2 regions of the Globicatella sanguinis genome follow, and region 2 is predicted to be linked to the other one. Evidence: predicted binding sites of a transcription regulator. Region 2 holds the regulator's gene; the other holds the start of a gene.
The links. Region 2 encodes Rex, which represses fermentation and respiration genes when NADH is low (regulators of the CRP and FNR family bind a similar motif). Its sites were predicted from a motif close to TTGTGAANTANTTCACAA; they were not measured.
Positions count from the first base shown of each region.

Region 1: a site for Rex is predicted at 5,310-5,327, ahead of pflB (formate C-acetyltransferase). Genes of this name have one in related genera too.

Region 1 covers NZ_CP126962.1:2,071,137-2,081,147, reverse strand. The annotation lists gene coaE (dephospho-CoA kinase) at 358-936, opposite strand; gene mutM (DNA-formamidopyrimidine glycosylase) at 978-1,832, opposite strand; gene polA (DNA polymerase I) at 2,170-4,827, opposite strand; gene pflB (formate C-acetyltransferase) at 5,348-7,618, shown strand; gene CYJ72_RS09220 (ISL3 family transposase) at 7,901-9,259, opposite strand.
Region 2 covers NZ_CP126962.1:1,490,095-1,500,105, reverse strand. The annotation lists gene CYJ72_RS06525 (MetQ/NlpA family ABC transporter substrate-binding protein) at 22-849, opposite strand; gene CYJ72_RS06520 (MetQ/NlpA family ABC transporter substrate-binding protein) at 1,156-2,055, opposite strand; gene CYJ72_RS06515 (methionine ABC transporter permease) at 2,105-2,785, opposite strand; gene CYJ72_RS06510 (methionine ABC transporter ATP-binding protein) at 2,782-3,852, opposite strand; T-box leader at 3,893-4,151, opposite strand; gene CYJ72_RS06505 (aminotransferase class I/II-fold pyridoxal phosphate-dependent enzyme) at 4,304-5,464, shown strand; gene CYJ72_RS06500 (prepilin peptidase) at 5,642-6,307, shown strand; gene CYJ72_RS06495 (redox-sensing transcriptional repressor Rex) at 6,660-7,334, opposite strand; gene CYJ72_RS06490 (phospho-sugar mutase) at 7,803-9,524, opposite strand; gene pcp (pyroglutamyl-peptidase I) at 9,604-10,011, opposite strand, start outside.

The sequences.
Region 1 (10,011 bases), 580 kb from region 2:
TTTGTTTGAATTTTGTGCTGTTAATCCTGTAATTTTCGTATAACTAAACTCATAAAATTGAGTTCGTATTTTAGCTTATTGATACCTATAACCTGTAGTTTCGATGTTGTGCTAGTTGTATTTAATCTATGTTGCGACGGTATGATAGTAATCCTCTTAAACCTTAAGTGCAACATTGTGGTAATAGTAATAACAAACCTCAATTGCGATATTAAGCCAGTAGTCTTAATAAACCTTAGTGGCGGAGCTATTACAATAGTCTTAACTATCCTCAGTTGAGACGGTGTGATAATTGCAGTATAAAGGTCGCTGTTTCGCCATAACGTTACTATTATGATTGGACCACCCATTACCTGATTATAATTCTTCTAATAACTGATCTATTTGACGGTATAAAGTGTCTAAGTCACCTTCATTATTAATGACGACGTCGGCTTTTTCCTTTTTAGCTTCTAAGGACCATTGGCTATTAATCCGTTGGTTGGCTTCTTGCTCTGTTAAGTGATTGCGATCCATTAGGCGTTGCAATTGGGTCATACGATTGACATAAACTAACCAAACTCGATCGACTTTTTGGTCATAACCTACTTCATACAACAATGGCACATCCACAAAGACAATCTCTGTTTCAGCTTTGGCGATTTGTTGGTCCATCCAATCCATAATCAAAGGATGTAACAAATGATTGAGTTGGTCGCGTTTTGCTTCATCCTTAAAAATAACACTGCCTAATAATTCCCGGTCTAATTGACCGTCACTTTTGACCATTTGGTGGCCGAAAGCATCAATCACTTTATCAATCCCAAGACTCATCGGTGCGACTACTGCTCGTGCCGCTTCGTCAGCATCAACGACCGTGTAGCCTTTTTGTCGCAGGTAATGCGAAACAGTTGATTTTCCGGTCGCAATACCACCGGTAATCCCAATTTTTTTCACCTCTATAACCCCTCCATTCTAGTTAAGGCTCTGATTAAATTCTAAGCCTCTTTAATGCATGCTACTGGCTGACAATGGCTACAAAAATGTGTCCCGCGGCCGGCAAATTGGATTTTACTGATTAATTGACCACAGCGTGGACACGGTTCTTCAGGTCGTCCATAAACTTGCAATTGTTCTTGATAGGTACCGGCTTCTCCTAATGAGTTTAAATACGTTCTCACGCTTGAACCACCGGCTTTGATGGCTGCCGCCATAATGTTTAAAATCGCATCATATAATTGTGCCACTTCTTGATCTGTTAAGCTGTTGGCTGGTCTAGTAGGATGGATTTTTGCTTCAAAGAGCACTTCGTCAGCATAAATATTACCCAACCCCGCCACGACTCTTTGATCTAAAAGTAATGGTTTGATTGGCTTTTTCAATTGACTTAATTGTGTTTTAAAAGTCGACAAATGGAATTGTTCCGCATTCGGTTCTGGCCCTAATTTACGTGCTAAGAAATAATCTTGTACGGCTTCAGGTGCGACTAATTCCATGCGACCAAATTTTCTTACATCGTGATAATGTAGTTGGCTACCATCATTAAAAAGAAAACGAACATGAGTATGCTTATCTTTAGTAGTCGGCACTTCATCAGCTGGGTAAAAATGGTATTTCCCTTCCATACGTAAATGTGAAATCATCGCCCAATCATCAAAGCGGAAAATTAAAAATTTTGCTCGTCTTTCAACCGTATTGATTTGTTGACCTTTTAAATGCTCAATCCAGTCTGATAAAGGTTGTTCGGTCACGATAATTCGATCCCAATCAATCACAATGTCCTGGATGACTTTCCCTTGCACCAAGTGAATTAGCCCTTGACGGACACTCTCGACTTCTGGTAATTCTGGCATCTTAAAACTCCTTTAGTAAAACCGCTCATTAAAGTCTTTATTTATGCTAAGCGGTACCCTCATATAATAATTTGATTCTATCAAAGGTTATTACTGTTATCAATGTTTCACCTGCATTTCCTTGATGTTACGGTCTATTTGATTTCAATATTTAGTAGCAATCACTATTTACCTTGTAGAAATTATGCTTCGTAGACAGATAGCCTTTTACATTGATTCAGCTAATTATCACGATGAGGCCGATTCATCGTGTAAATTGTAATGATACTTTAAGCCTTATTTTCTTCTATAAACCATAAAAGACAAGACCCATAATCAGTCTTGTCCATCATCTCTTTTATTTTAATTCATACCAGTTTTCACCTTGATTGGCTTCCACTTTTAATGGCACTGCTAATTCAACAGCCCCTTCCATTACTTCTGGCACTAACTCCGCTAGTCGTGCCATTTCTTCTGCTGGCGCTTCTAAAATTAACTCATCGTGCACTTGTAATAATAATTTGGCTTGTAAGTTTTCTTTCGTGATGGCCTCATCTAGGCGAATCATTGCGATTTTTATAATATCAGCAGCCGAACCTTGAATCGGTGAGTTCATCGCGGTTCTTTCAGCAAATGAGCGGATATTAAAGTTGGAAGAATGTATATCCGGTAAATAACGACGACGGTTAAACAAGGTCGTAACATAGCCATCTTCCTTGGCTTGTTTGACAATCTCTTTCATATACTCGGCTACCCCTGGATATTTATCAAAGTAGGTGTCGATAAATGTTTTCGCTTCTTTACGCGTGATGTTTAAGTTTTGTGATAAACCATAATCACTAATACCATAGACAATTCCAAAGTTAACAGCTTTCGCTTGGCGACGGTGATTGCTGGTAATCGGTTCATCTTCTGGTAAACCAAAGACACGGCGAGCGGTCGCTGAGTGGATGTCTTCATCATCGATAAAGGCTTGACGCATGTGCTCATCTTCTGAAATATGGGCTAACACGCGTAACTCAATTTGTGAATAATCCGCTCCCAATAATTGCCATCCTTCATGACTTGGTACGAAGGCTTTGCGGATTTTACGCCCTTCTTCTAAGCGAATAGGAATGTTTTGTAAGTTAGGATCGGTACTACTTAAACGACCGGTTTGGGTCAGTGTTTGGACAAAACGCGTATGGATTTTGCCGTCTTCTTTAATAAAGCGTGGTAAGCCCGCTAAATAAGTCCCTTGCAATTTCGCAATTTGGCGATAATCCAAAATCTTCTCGACAATTGGATGCTGGTATTTTAATTTTTCTAACACATCTGCTGCCGTACTGTAACCGGTCTTAGTCTTTTTAATCACGGGTAAGCCTAGTTCATCAAATAAAATTTCACCTAATTGTTTGGGTGAATTGACATTAAATTCACGGCCCGCTAACTCATGGATTTCTTTTTCCATATCGGCCATGCGTTCTAATAATAAAGTATTCATCTCGTCTAAGACTGCCGCATCGACTTTAACCCCTTCAATTTCCATCTTCGCTAAGACAACAGCCAATGGCATTTCCATGGTCAAGAAAAGTTCGGTAGCCGCTACAGCTTCTAATTTTGCTAAAAGCGGGTCTTTGACTTGTTCATACGCTTCGACTTTATTGGCTACATGTTGGTTGACAATTTCAGCGTCTTCTGGGACGGCTAATTTAGCACCTTTGCCATAAATACTTTCATCAAGTTGCACCGTTACCGGTAAGCCTAAAAAGCTTTGAATGGCTTCAATATGTTGGTCTTGGCTTTGTTCCGCTAAATAAGTCGCAATCGAGACATCAAAGGTCACATGTTGTAAAGAGGCTCCAAAACGGGCTGCAATCACCATATCTTTTTTGGTATCATAGGAAACTTTTTCAGTTAACTCCTTGGCTAACCATTCTTTAAACAAGGCTGAATCAAAAGCTGTTTTTGCTTCCGTGACAAAGACTTGATGGGATACTAAATCTGACCAAGTGACTTTGACCACATCTGCAAAATGATAGTTTTCTTCAATCGTTTCAAAGTGAATCGCTGTTTGATCAGGTAAATGCTCTTCTTTAATCACTTCTAAGTAAATCACTTCATAATCGGATTCCATCACTTCTGACGCATCGCTAATTACTTCTTCACTGCCTAAAGCTGATAGGAAGCTATTAAATTCCATTTGACGATAAAACTCTGTTAAAGCGTCGATATTTTTCTCATTCATCGTAATATCGTCCACTGAAATGTCAATCGGTGCTTCTAATAAAATACGCGCCAAGTCTTTACTCATGCGGGCATTTGCTTCATCGTTAATAATGTTTTCTTTCATTTTAGAAGGTTTTAACTCATCTAAACGTTCATACATCGCTTCAACCGTTCCAAATTGATGTAATAATTTTAGTGCCGTCTTTTCACCAATACGGGTGATACCAGGATAATTATCGGATGAATCGCCCATCAAGCCCTTCATATCGATAATTTGTTCAGGGGTAATATCATACTTTTCACGAATTACGGCAGGGGTATACGGTTCTAGATCACTCACCCCACGGCGTGTAACATAAACTGTCGTATTCTCATTAGCTAATTGGATTAAGTCTTTATCTCCTGAAATCACCACGACTTGATCGTCCTTATCTGCTTGATTGGATAAAGTTCCAATAATATCATCTGCTTCATAACCTAAGACATCATAGTGTTTAATGCCATAAGCATCCAGTAAAACTCTAAAATAAGGCATTTGCTCTTTAAATTCACTCGGTGTCTTTTGACGTCCACCTTTGTATTCTGCATATTTTTCAGTACGGAATGTCCGCTCACTTTTATCAAACGCTACTAATACATGGGTGGGTTCAAATTGTTGTAACACATTATCTAACATGCGATTAAAACTATATAAAGCATTAGTATGCAATCCTGAACGATTTTTAAAGCGTTCCAAATCTAAAATCGAATAGAATGCACGAAATGCTAAACTACTTCCGTCTATTAAGACAATTTTTCGTTGGGCCATAATAATCTCCTTCTTGATTTTCTCTTCTCCATTATAACAAATTGTCCTTTATTACACATCTTTAATGTTAAAGACGAGCATTTTCTTTTTTTAATCGGTGTCAACCCTTTCTGCCATTGCAATTATTTTCTTTTTTTATTCGAAAAAAAATAAAAGCAAGCTGTATTAATCGTGAAAACCAGACGATAGACCGACGTCGCTATGAAATTATCAAAGATTACTCAAATTTAGTATAAATTATTTTCATAAAAGAATGATATTAATAAAGGAAAACTGTTTATATATTGTGAAAAAGAAAACCAACTTCACAAACTTATAAATGAAAATTATTTGTAAAACCCTATCAAAGTGGTACAGATAAAAACTTTTTATAGTAACTGTTCCATCGTTTTGAAACAGAATTATTGTATTATCAGTGTTTAAAGACGGTTTTGGCCTTGACGGACTGTGTTATTTTCCGATACAATGTAAGTGTAAAAACATTGTGAATCAATTTTCAAAAAAACAGGAGGAAAAAGAAATGACAGAAACAATGACAAAAGCATGGGAAGGTTTTAAAGGGACTGCTTGGCGTGAGAATACTGACGTTGGTCAATTTATTTTAGATAACTACACAGAATATACTGGCGACGAATCTTTCTTAGCTGAAGCAACAGAAGCAACTCAAAAATTAAACAAGACTTTCGAAGATTTATTAGCTTATGAAGTTGAACATGGCGTAGTCGATATGGAAGAAAAAATTGTTTCAACTGTATTAGCATACCCTGCTTCATACATCGACAAAGACTTAGAAAAAATCGTTGGTTTACAAACTGATAAACCATTAAAACAAGGCTTAAACCCATTCGGTGGCGTTCGTATGGCGAAACAAGCATTAGAAGCTTATGGCTACTCATTAGATCCAGAAGTTGAAATGCAATTTACAGAATGGATCCAAACACATAACCAAGGTGTATTCGACGTTTATGATGCTGACATCCGTGCTGCTCGTTCAAACAAAATCATCACTGGTCTTCCAGATGCTTATGGACGTGGACGTATCATCGGTGACTACCGTCGTGTGGCATTATACGGTACTGACTTCTTGAAAAAAGAAAAATACAGTGACTGGGTTGCTATGGAACGCGAAATGTATACTGAAGAAGAAATGCAATTACGTGAAGAAATTTCTAAACAATATCGTGCTTTAGAAGAAATTGCTCAATTAGGTGACATGTATGGATTTGACTTACGTCAACCTGCAAAAACAGCTCAAGAAGCTATTCAATGGACTTACTTAGCCTTCTTAGCTGGTGCAAAACAAACTAACGGTGCTGCTACTTCTTTAGGTCGTATGGACGCATTCTTCGATATTTATATCGAACGTGACTTACAAGCTGGCTTGATTACTGAACAAGAAGCTCAAGAATTAGTTGACCACTTCGTAATGAAATTACGTATGATTCGTTTCGCACGTACACCAGACTTCAACGAAGTATTCTCAGGTATGCCAACTTGGGTTACCTTATCAATCGCTGGTATGAACAATGATGGCCGTTCATTAGTTAACAAAACATCATTCCGTGCATTACACACATTATATACAATGGGTGAATCACCAGAACCAAACTTAACGATTTTCTATAACGAAAAATTACCACGTGCTTACCGTGAATATTGTGCAAAAGTGTCAATTGATACTTCAGCTATCCAATATGAAAACGACGAAGTAATGGCTAATGTAATGCATTCAACAGATGCTGCTATTGCATGTTGTGTGTCCCCTTCAGTTATGGGTAAAGAACATCAATACTTCGGAGCTCGTTTCTCTGGACCTAAAGCCTTATTATATGCTGTATCAGGTGGGGTTGATGAAAAAACTCGTAAAACTGTTATTAAAGGTTTAGAACCAATTAAAGGTGACTACTTAGAATATGACGAGTTAATGGAAAAATTAGATAAAGTTATGGACTGGACCACTAAAGTTTATGTTCGTGCATTAAACATTATCCACCGTCAACATGACCGTTATGCTTATGAATCAACTCAAATGGCGTTATTAGATTCACATCCACACCGCTACTTTGCAACAGGTATTGCTGGTTTAGCATTAGTTGGGGATATGTTATCAGCTGTTAAATACTCTAAAGTACGTATTGTTCGTGACGAAGATGGATTCCCAGTTGATTATGTTGTTGAAGGTGAACAATTCCCTACATTCGGTAACAATGACGACCGTGTTGACTCATTAGTAACTGGATTCTTACATGACTTTATGGAACGTTTACGTAAATTACCTACTTACCGTAATGCTGAAATTACCACTTCAATCTTAACCATCACTTCTAACATCGTGTATGGTAAAGCATTAGGTAATGTATTTACAGGTTCTAACCCTGAAGTAGTTGGTTACCGTGAACCATGGACACCAATTGCGCCAGGTGCTAACCCACAATATAACTCTGTTAAATCAGGAGCTTTAGCTGCTTTATCATCAGTTGCTAAAATTCCATTCGAAGATGCTCGTGACGGAAGCTCATATACATTTGCTATCCATCCAAAAGCATTAGGACGTGACGATGCTGACCGTAAATCTAACTTAGCAACTATGTTAGACGGTTACTTCAAAAAAGGTGGACACCACTTAAACGTTAACGTATTAAACCGTGAGAAATTAATTGATATCTTACAACACCCTGAAGAAAACCCACACGCTGTATTACGTGTATCAGGTTATGCTTTATACTTAAACAAAGCAACTCAAGATCAAATCAATGATATCTTACAACGTGTAATCCACAACCAATTCTAATTTGTTTAATAAATCCTAAGCAGCGAAGACCAAGCCAAGTGCTTGGTCTTCTTTTTTGTAACTTAAATTATGAAACGTAATGCTGATACATTTTCTAGAGCGTCTAATAAATTAAGTAATGCCTTTATAAAATATGAATATGAAAATGATTCAAAGATGACAATGGCTCAATTTTAAATTGCGAATTGGCTCAGTTTTAAATTGCGGCTCTTTGTCAAATGGTGTGGGTCACGGAATTTTTGGTCGTTCAACACAATTGTGTTGAAGGCCGTTTTATTCTAATTAAGCGGTTTTCTTTGTCTTTGATTCTTTTTCTTGACTAAAATATAAAGGGCGATAGTCTTGGTTTGTGCAGTTCTTACTTAACAAAATATAGCGTGCTCTTAATCTTAAACGTCTAAAATTAGTATAACCGTGGCCAGTTCGTTTGATTGTTTTAATAATATTATTGGTTGCTTCTAAGTGACCATTTGATAACGTGACGGTTAAAGCATTGGTGATATACTCTTGATAGCGTGTAATCGTGTTAAACGCTGTACGAATCACTTGACGATAGGAATATTTTTTTATTTCTTGAAGTTCATAATGAAACAATTCGACATCATGTGTCATAATGGCATATTTGAAATCATTTATTTTTTCATAGGCATTTCTTAGCCCTATATCAAGCGAAAGGAGATATTCTACCATCATTTTTTCAGTCACTAATCCATCGAACAGGCGATGGGTTTGATAATTCTCAAAATCTAAATCTTCTCGGTTTTTAAGAAGTAATTTCCATAATTTTTTCAGCTTATTATAATCACATTTCGAGGGTTTCTTTTTACATTGATTCATTACTTGAATCCTTAGGTTATTAAGGGCCCTATTGAGTAATTGAATGATATGGAACCGGTCAATCACAATTTTAGCACATGGGAACAGTGTCTTGATCATGCTAATGAAGGGAAGGTTCATGTCCATCGTAATCCATTCAACTTGACGTCGAGCGTCCAATGGGAAACGGAAAAAATGGTTTTTAATATCGGCTTGTTGACGACTATCTAATAAATCTAATATTTGGTGAGTAGAAGCATTGGCATAAATAAAGGACATTTCTGCTTTACATGATTTCGTTGTACGTAGTTCGTCAAATGATAAAGTAGTTGGCAGGGTATTCGTTTGTGGTTTCATCTGCTTTTCCAAGGAATCGAGTACTCTAAAGACCGTACTAATTGATACATAGGTATTTTTAGCAATCAGTGAAGCAGATTGTACGAGTCTCAATTGTTCTTTTACGAGTTGTTTTTGTAAGTTAGAAATCTGACAATTTGGCTCTACTAAGTTCGTTTGTGCCATAAAGGTTTTCTTACACGCTTTACAAATAAAACGTTGTTTTTTTAGTAGAATTAATTTAGGACAGGCAAGAGAACAAGCATATTTTACTTTTACTTGCTTAAAGCCATGCTTCAAAATAGAGTTATTAATATTTTTTTGATGACAGCAGGGGCAAGCCACTGGGTCATAAGAAAGCTTGGCAGATACAGTCTGGTAAAGGACACCGTTCAATGTGATGGGATCTTGATCCAAACATCCTTCAATAAAAGTGATATTAGGGTCTGTTATTTCGAGTACTTTTCTGATATCATCTGAATAGGTCATGTGAGTTCCTCTTTTCTAATAGTTTTGTCGCTAATTAGATTATAATGGAATTCCATGACTTTTTGTATTGATTTAAAAAGGTGTGAATGAACAGAGTCATTTCTATAAATCCACACCAAAAAGTATAGAGCCTAAATTGCAAAGTGGCTCAATCTTAAATTGCGAAATGGCTCAATTATAAATTGCGAAATACACATAGCGAATAATTCATACGATTTGAAAGATAAAATCGTATGAGTGGCTTTGAGCATTAAGCAGATGGATACACAGTTCGTTATGATGTGTCAGTTAAAACGTCTGATTGTCGTTTGAGATTTAGATGCTGGGAATAAAGCAGATAAATTCCATCGATTTATTGGTAATTAATTAAAAGCGCAGTGGTTGAGTGGTCTCAAACGGCGTCTTAATGAGTAAGGTATAAGCATAAAAAATTCAATCTAGTTATTGCTCGATATTTAAAAGCGCAGTGGTTGAGTGGCCTCAAACTGCGTCTTAACGACTTGTCTGAGGCCTACTCAACTGTGCGGGGGTAGGCCAACGAAGCGAAAATTATTCGATTTTCTACTTCTGGTCTACTCCCAACTGTGCGGGGGTGGACAGACGAAGCGAAAATTATTCAATTTTCTACTTCTTGCCCACTCCCTTTTACGCTTATTCAGTAATATTTACTTTCAAATTGAATTAGTCTAAACACATCTCTATTATTTTATAAGAATTTCCTTAAATTGAGTGTTATGATTTGAATTAATTGT
Region 2 (10,011 bases):
TTTGTGGTGTGTAATCAGTGATTACCAAGCGGCAACATTCGCACCGTCCGTAATTTCAGTAATTTTTTCTGCTACTTCCTCTGATTGATATAATTCAACAATATGTTTGTATAATTCATTTTCAACATCATCTTTACGTGTTACGACCACATTTTTATAGACCTCGTTCACTTTAGCTAAATCTTCTGTGTCAACAAAGATCGCATCATCTTCGATAGATAAATCATGGTCTAAGGCATAATTTGTATTAATTATCGCCGCATCTACGTCTGGTAAACTAACCGCTACTTGAGCAGCATCTAATTCTTTAAACTCTAATTTTTTATCGTTTTTAGTAATGTCTTTTACAGTTGGTAAAACCCCCGCTGCATCATCTACTTCAAGGACACCTGCTTGTTCTAATAATAATAGAGCACGTCCACCATTCGTTGGGTCATTTGGAATAGCTACTACTGCTCCTTCTGCTAATTCATCCAATGAAGTTACTTTTTCAGAATATGCTCCTAGCGGTGATACATAAGTATAGCCGATTGGTTGCAGATCTTCGTCATTTTCTTTATTCCATTCTTCTAAGTAAGCCACATGTTGGAAGGCATTTAGGTCTAAATCGCCACTAGCGACTGCCACGTTTGGTTGAACATAATCATTAAATAATTCAACTTCAAGGGTAATGCCTTCTTTTTCTGCTAATTCTGCTACAAATTCCCACACTTCGATTTCATCATCACTGGCCACACCGACTTTAACTGTCTCCCCATCAAACGGTTTATCTTCTGCAAAGGCAGTTGCTGGTGCTACTAAACCTGCTAATAACGCTAATACACTAACTTTTTTTACTAATTTTTTCATATGAATTCTCCTTATGATAAATATTTAAAGATCTTTTTCTAATGGGAAAATCGTTAAAAACCCGAATGTTAATAATTTTGCTTGGTTATTGTGTCATGTCCTGAACAATAGGTATTGGAAGAGAAGATGGGCAAAAACTTTTTAAAATCTGTCAGGCATATCTATTTAATTCAAAGCGCAGTGGTTGAGTGGTTTCAAATGGCGTCTTAACGACTTGTTTGAGACCTACTCAACTGGCCGACGCAGCGAAAATCAACTGACTTTCTACTTCTGGTCCACTCCCTCAAGTTTATTAATTATATTTTACTACTCTGCTACCGTTGTCTCTTGGGTTGTCTCATCTTCTGTTTGTTCCCCGATTACCGGTGCATTTTCCCAAACTGGTTTATCGCCACCATTCGTTGTATCATAAATGGCTTGCGCTACTGCATCGGTTTGATAAAGTTCAACAATTTTTAAGTATAATGGATTTTCTTTATCTTCTTCTCTAGCCACAATCGAGTTTTTATATTTCTCGCTTAATTTTTCTGGATAATCAGCATCTACAAAGATAGCATCTTTTAATGATAAGCCAGCATCATTGGCGAAGTTTGTGTTAATAATAGCTGCATCCACATCAGGTAAGGTTGCTGCTAATTGCGCCGCATCTAATTCCTCAATTTTGATATTTTTAGGGTTTTCTGTAATGTCTTCTGGAGTTACTAAAATTCCCGCTTCATCATCAATTTCCAACACTCCTGCTAATTCTAAAGCTAATAATGCGCGGCCACCATTCGTTGGATCGTTCGGGATAGCGACTGTACCGCCTTCTGGTAATTCGTCTAAAGACTTAATTTTTTCAGAATAAGTGCCCATTGGCGATACGAATGTAAATCCTATTGGAACTAAACTACCATCATTAGATTCATTCCAGTTATCTAAGAAAGCAATGTGTTGAAACGCATTTAAATCAATTGAGCCATTTTGTAAAGCTTCATTCGGTTGATTGTAGTCGGTGAAAAATTGTAATTCAACTTCAATCCCTTCTTCCTTAGCTTGATCAACCACTACTTGCCAGACATCTTCAGCCGAACCCGGTACGATTCCAACGGTAACCTTTTCCCCTTCAAATTCATTTTTTTCTTCTGCTTCCACATTGGTGAACAAAGGTAAAGTTAAAGCGCTCGTTAATAAAGTTAATGAAATAGTTTTAATAAATTTTTTCATAAAATCAAATCCTTTCTTAGTAGGTCAAACTTGACCGATAAATTGTTAATTAGTGTTCAATTTTTTTAATAATCCAATTGAAAATGAGTTGTGTTACAAAGACAATCACTAAAATTAAGAATGTTGCGACTAAAATAACATCCATTTTACTACGGTTATAGCCTCTGGCAATTGCTATCGTTCCTAGCCCTCCACCTGCTACCGCACCAGCCATTGCCGTTAAGCTAATGACATTGATAACTGTTGAGGCACTCACTCGTAACAATGACGGTAAACCTTCTCTTAAATAGACTCTAACAATAATATCCCATGGACTACATCCCATTGATTGTGCTGCTTCAATCACACCTGAATCTACTTCTAAAAGAGCAATTTCAACTTGTCGTGCGAAAAATGGAATCGTCGCAATGATAATCGGTACACTAGCCGCTGTTGACCCAATAGTTGTTCCGACAATAAAACGTGTGACATTTATCAGTAAAGCTAAAAGTATGATAAAGGGGATTGAACGAAAGATATTGATAAAGGCATCCAGAATTTTATAGATAACTTTATTTTCTAAAATGCCCCCAGGTCGTGTCACTGTCACAATGACACCGACAATCAATCCTAATATACCAGCAAAAATGATGGTCAAGAGTAACATATAGACCGTTTCCCAAGACGCTTTCACGATATCGTCAAGTAATTTATATACATCTGGCATATTGGTTTCAATAAATTGCATCATGCCTCATCAGCCTCCTTTTGAACATATTGTTGAAACAATGTTTGTACCGAATCAACTTTTACTGAGTGATGCTTTAAAAATTCAGTAGCAGCATTAATTTGTTGCGGTTCTCCTTTTAAAGCGACTAATAAATTGCCAACAGGTGTATTTTGAATAATTTCAATATGACCGTATAAGATGTTAATTTCAATCCCATATTCACGAATAACCTCTGTAATAAACGGTTGAGTCGTTTGATCGCCCGTATAGGTTAATCTGGCTAATTCAGATTCATGACTAATGGAAATGGTTTGAGGATGTTTCAAGACTAATTCAATCTCTTGGTCAAAATGGGTTGCTGTATTGATGAATTCTTTAGTTAAACGTTGTTTTGGTTGTGTAAAGATTTCTAATATACTGCCTTCTTCTAGGACATGCCCATTTTCCATTACTGCCACTCGATCACATAAATCCTTCACAACTGCCATTTCGTGGGTAATCACAACCATCGTGATATTCAATTTTTGGTTCAACTCTTTTAACAGTTTTAAAATCGAGCTGGTAGTTTTTGGATCCAAGGCACTGGTTGCTTCATCACAAAGTAAGACATCCGGATCATTGGCTAAAGCTCTAGCGATTGCCACTCGTTGTTTTTGTCCACCTGATAATTGACTTGGATAGCTATCGGACTTTTCTTTCAGTCCAACTAAATTTAATAATTCAGCCACTTTATGAGCGACTTCTTTTTTCGAAAGGCCACTGCCTTTTAAAGGAAATGCAACATTATCAAAAATCGTTCTTGAATTCATTAAATTAAAGTGTTGAAATATCATGCCGATTTTTTTGCGTGCAGTTCTTAATTCTGCGGGTGCTAATTCAATTAAGTTTTGTCCATTAACAATTACTGACCCATGTGTTGGTCTTTGTAATAAATTAATCGTTCTAACTAAAGTGCTTTTTCCCGCTCCACTATAGCCGACTATTCCAAATATTTCGCCGCGATTAATTGATAAATTGACATCTTTTACTGCAGTTACGACATTATCTTTTTGTTTAAAGACAACATCAATGTCTTTTAATTCAATCATTATTATCCCTCCAATATAAAAAACTCTCATCCTATCATAAATAAAGGACGAGAGTTATCATTTCGTGGTACCACCTTTTTTTGTTAAATTATTGCTAATTTAACCTCATACAGTACAGTCAAACATGTATTAACGATACTGTGCCATTTTAACGGTTGGATCCGTCCACTCTTATTGCGTAGCATTCAGAGTGACCGCTCAGTGGCCATTTTCAAATTAAGTTCATTTACTTACTTTCACCAAATGTAAGCTCTCTAGGAAATGTCCATTAATTTTACTTTCCACATCAATGCGTTTATTTATATTATGTAGCTATCATACAAGATAATTTTTTCTTTGTCAACAATTATTAATTAATTTCTCATTTTTCTCATTTTTTGTTTAATTAACTGTTATATCGCGGTTTTATATGCTACAATTTAAGAAATAACAATAGAAAGTTGGGATAACGGTGAAATTTAATCAACAACTTAATCATTTACAACCAAGCCCTATTCGTTCTTTCAACGAAGAAATTTCAAAAATAGAAGGCTTAATTCCATTAACAATTGGTGAACCTGATTTTAATACCCCTGTTTTTATTAAAGAAGCGGCGATTCAATCGATAAAGGATGATCTAAACGGCTACTCTCATTCACGTGGTATGATTGAATTACGTCAAGCCATTGCACGCTATGTCTTACGTAAATATGATTTATCTTACTCGCCTGATACAGAAATCATTGTTACGTCAGGACCTACGCAAGCTTTATTCGCTAGTTTCTTAACGATTTTAAATCCCGGCGATAAAGTGCTAATAGCGTCACCCAATTATGTTATCTATAACACTCAAGTGAGTTTGGCACATGGTGAAATGGTCATGGTTGATACTAGTGATACAAACTTTATCTTTACACCAGAGAAGTTAGAAGCAGCCATCATCGATAATCCTGGCACAACAGCTATTTTACTAAACCATCCTGCTAATCCAACCGGTGGTACCTATACTGAACAGCAACTTCGTGCATTGGTACCGATTATAGAAAAATATGATTTATGGGTAGTTTCTGATGAAATTTATGGGGAATTATCTTATGATCATCCTCATTATTCAATGGCTAAATTATTAAGAGAGCGTACAATTCTTATTAATGGTTTATCAAAATCGCATGCGATGACAGGCTGGCGCAGTGGTTTTCTAGCAGCACCGGTTGAAGTAGCCAACCAGTTATTTAAAGTTCATCAGGCAATGGTCAATACTCCTAATACGCAAATGCAATACGCTAGTATTGTCGCATATGACAACGGAGACGATGCTAGCGAAGAAATGCGCGCCATTTATAAAGAACGCCGTGATTTCTTAATGAAAGCTTTTAAAGAAATAAATATTGAAACTTTAAACCCTCAAGGTGCTTTCTACTTATTTGTTAAAGTTCCTGATTGGTACCAAGGCAATGATCGTGATTTCTGTTTAGATTTAGCACATCAAGCCAAAGTAGGCGTTGTACCAGGTTCAGGTTTTGGACCAGCCGGTAAAGATCACTTCCGAGTCAGCTATGCCGCTAGTCTTGAGACTTTAAAAGAGGCAATGAAACGTATTACTGCTTTTGTAAAAGAGCATCAACCTTCGTAATAATCGCTATCCTTTAATATAAATGTAATAACCTCAAATGTAACGGTATCAACCAGTGGACATTTGAGGTTTTTTGATGCTGATCTTGATTTTGTTGCTACTTAATTCGTTTAAAAAATTGAATTTAGATAAATGTTTTAAGTTCAAATAGCGTATCTATCAGTAGGAGGTTGTAAAATGACAGTACTACTCTTTATAATTGGGACTTGTCTGGCTTCATTTTTTACCTGTATAGCCAGTGAACAAACTATCAACTTTACACGTCGTTCTCATTGTGATAACTGCCATCACGCATTAGAAGCAATCGATCTGATGCCCTTGGTATCATTTTTAATATTAAAAGGAACCTGTCGTCATTGTCACGCGAGCTTAAATCGTAATTATTTTTTTCTTGAATTACTGGGTGGTTGCTTTGGTCTTTCTCTTTATTATTTACAATTCAATAACCTTTACGAAGGTTATCTATTATCACTCATTATTTGTTGGTTACTTTTATTAAGCATTGAGGATTATTTTCATTTACAAGTCAATTGGTGGGGATTATTCATCTTAGTCGTTCTTTGTCTGTTTAATAGACAGTCACTGTGGGTTGCAGTCGTTATATGGTTATTATTGGAAACAATCATTTATTATCGCCCTACGTCTTTTGGAGGAGCAGATGCCAAAATAATCGGCTTATTAGCTTGCACTTTAGAAGAAATGACCATCCCTTATTTCATCTTAGGCGCAGCCTTGTTCGGCCTTCTTTATTCCATATTACAATATCACCACATCAAACGCTGGAATGCCATTCCTTTTATCCCTAGCATCGCAATCAGTTATCTATTTTGTTTACTCTTATAAAAAAGGGCTCTATACTTTTTGGTGTAAGTGGGAGTGGGCAAAATTTTTTTAAATTTTGTTCAGGCATATCCATTTATTTCAAAGCGCAGTGGTTGAGTGGTATCAAATGGCGTCTTAAGATAGCTGAGTATAATCTTGGAAAATTCAATCTCGTTATTGTGCGTTAATTAAAAGCGCAGTGGTTGAGTGGCCTCAACTGTGCGGGGGTAGGCCGACGAAGCGAAAATCAACTGATTTTCACTTCTTGCCCACTCCCATTCACACCATTTGACAAAGAGCAAAAAAAGTAGGTAGGAAGTAGAAAATCTCAAAATTTTCCCTTCGGCTACCTACTCAACTATTATTTACCAAGTTAAAATGAGAAATTATATGGAACATCCATATAGTCATCATCATCATTTTCAATGTTACTATCGATGAAATATAATAGCGTTTGAAGTTCTGTCGTTAAGTCAACATTTTGAATTCTGACCGATTTCGGCACATCAAATCGAAGTGGCGTAAAATTCATAATTCCTTTAATGCCTACATTAACGAGACGTTCCACTACTTTTGGTGCTACTTCCTGAGGAACAGTTAAAATGACCACTTCAATTGCTTGGGCTTCGATTTGTTCTTCTAATTCATCCATGGAATAAACTGGAACTCCAGATAATATTTTTCCAATTAAGTCTTGATTAACGTCAAATGCTGCCCCAATACGCACATTATTATTTTTTCTAAAATTATAATTTAATAAAGCATTACCTAAATGGCCAACACCAATCAAACCGATTGAAGTTAAGCGATCTTGATTCAATGCCTTACTAAAGAAATCTAATAAATAATCTACATCATAGCCATAGCCACGTTTTCCTAATGCCCCAAAATAAGAAAAATCGCGTCGAATGGTTGCACTATCAACTCTCACGGCTTCACTTAATTCAGTTGATGAAATTCTCTTTTTCCCTGCATTATGTAAAAATCGTAAATAGCGATGGTAGATTGGTAATCGCTTGGCAGTCGCTTTTGGTATATCCTTGTGCATAATTTCCCCTACCTTTTCACTAATCTAATGTTATAAACTATTATAACTATCAAGATTATAGCAAAACTTCACAAAGATAGCTAGTGACTTTTACTTATTTGTATATAAAATCACAATTACTTTCGTAAAAGGATTCATTATCTTATAAGATGATTATGGAAGCTATCGTAAGAGTGTTATGAGGTCAGGCAGAAACTTTAAAAATTATATTTGGTTTCTGCTAATTCTTTTAGAGCGTAAAGTCAGTGGCCTCAACTTGACTCTTCAATAGACAGAGCATCGAGGCTGGGCAAAACTTTTTAAATTCTGTTCAGGCATATCTATTTATTTCAAAGCGCAGTGGTCGAGTGGCCTCAACTATGCGGGGGGGAACAGATGAATCGAATACCAATTAAAATTCAACTTCTTACCCGCTCTCATAAGAAAAAAACTGAGTAGAAGTTACTAAATTTCTACTCAGTATTATTGCTATTCTCCAATTAATTCTTGAATCGCTGTTTCTAATTTTTCTGCTTTTTCTTCTACTTCAACTTTAGATTGACCGGTTGTTCCTAAATATAATTTAATTTTAGGCTCTGTACCACTTGGTCTAAAGGCAACCCAACTGCCATCTGCTAAAGTATATTTTAAAGCATCAGATGATGGGTACGCTAATTGACGTTCTTTACCATCGCTTAACTTTAATGTTCCAGCTAAATAATCAGCCGTTTTTTCAACTGCGAGTCCACCCATTTCTGAGATACCTTCTTGACGAATATTCGCCATTAATTCTTTCATTTTTGCTTGACCAGATAACCCTGGGAAAGACAGTGAAATCGTCTTTTCATAGAAATGACCATATTTTTCATACATTTGGTTAATCGCATCTGCTAAAGTGCGACTTTCTTTCTTATGATAAGCTGTTAATTCAGCTAACACTACTAATGCTTGAATCGCGTCCTTATCACGTACAAATGGCTTGATTAAGTAACCGTAACTTTCTTCAAACCCCATTAAGAATGTATGTTCACCTGTTTCTTCGTATTGTTGAATTTTTTCTGCAATGAACTTAAATCCAGTTAATACTTCTACCATCGTTAGGCCATAACTTTCCATAATGGCATCCGCTAAATTAGTCGAAACAATTGATTTAACAGCTGCACCATTTTCAGGTAGTGCTCCTTTATGCTGTAAGGCGTTTAAAATATAGTCTAACATCAATGAAGCAATTTGGTTCCCGGTAATTAATTGATAGGTTCCATCCGCCGTTTTTACTTTTGCTCCTAAGCGATCTGCATCTGGGTCTGTCGCTAAAATAATATCAGCATCCACTTTAACCGCCAATTCTTCGGCTAAATCGAAAGCGGCATCAGATTCTGGGTTAGGTGATGCAACAGTTGAGAAATCGCCATCTGGTTTTGCTTGTGCTTCTACCACCTTAATATCTTTGAAACCGGCTTGTTCTAAAGCTTTCATCCCTAAATATAAACCTGTTCCATGTAATGGTGTATAAACAATATTGACTTGGTCAGCCATTTCATTGACTAATTCTTGATTAATGGTCACAGCTTTCATTTCTTCTAAATAAGCTTGATCCACAAGATCGCCAATAATCTCAATAATTCCTGAACCTAACAATTCAGTTTTATTACCGACTTCAACCGTTAATGGATTCTCAATCGCACGTACATATTTCGTTAAATTGTCTGCATCTTCTGGTGGCATTTGTCCACCATCCGCGCCATATACCTTATAACCATTATACTCTGCTGGGTTATGACTGGCTGTAATCATGATACCAGCGAAGGCATTTAAATGTCTCACAGCAAATGAAAGAACCGGTGTCGGTCTTAAACTTTCATACACATAACTCTTAATCCCTTGTTTCCCTAAAACAAGAGCGGCTTCCATTGCAAATTCTGGAGAAAAATGTCGTGAATCATAAGCGATAGCGACACCACGTTTTTTTGCTTCCTCACCATTTTCAATGATTAATTGCGCTAATCCTGCTGTCGCTTGACGAACTGTGTAAAGGTTCATACGGTTAGGTCCTGCACCTAATACACCACGCATACCAGCCGTTCCAAAACTTAAACTAGTTGAGAATGCATCTTCAAAAGTTGCTTCATCCATACTTTCGATTTCTGATCGAAGTGCTTCATCTAAACCATCAAAATTTTTCCACGTTTCCAACGTATTATGCCATGACATACGTTATCACTCCTCTCGTTTCGCTTTCAGTATACCATGATTTTCAAAAAACTACTATAAAAATTTATAATAGTGCTTTTTAGACTTCTGTTCCTCCAGTAATTTTGAGGTCATGCTGATTTTTAATAATCGTTGCTAAAGTGATTTCAATCGCTTTTACTATCTGCTCCAATGACATCGAAGGCTGATTGGGTTGGTCTACGACTTGACTAGGTAAATATGGAATATGCATAAATCCACCAATAACATTCGCTTTTTGAGCCGCTAATGTATCTAATAAGTAATACATTAAATGATTGCAGACAAAGGTCCCTGCTGAATTAGAAACAATAGCTGGAATTTGATGTTGTTTTAGCGCTTGAACGACACGCTTGATGGGTAATGTGCTAAAGTAAGCAGGTGAGCCTTGGGGATTAATCACTTCATCAATCGGTTGGTTGCCTTCATTATCCGGTATGCGGGCATCATCCATGTTAATGGCGACTCT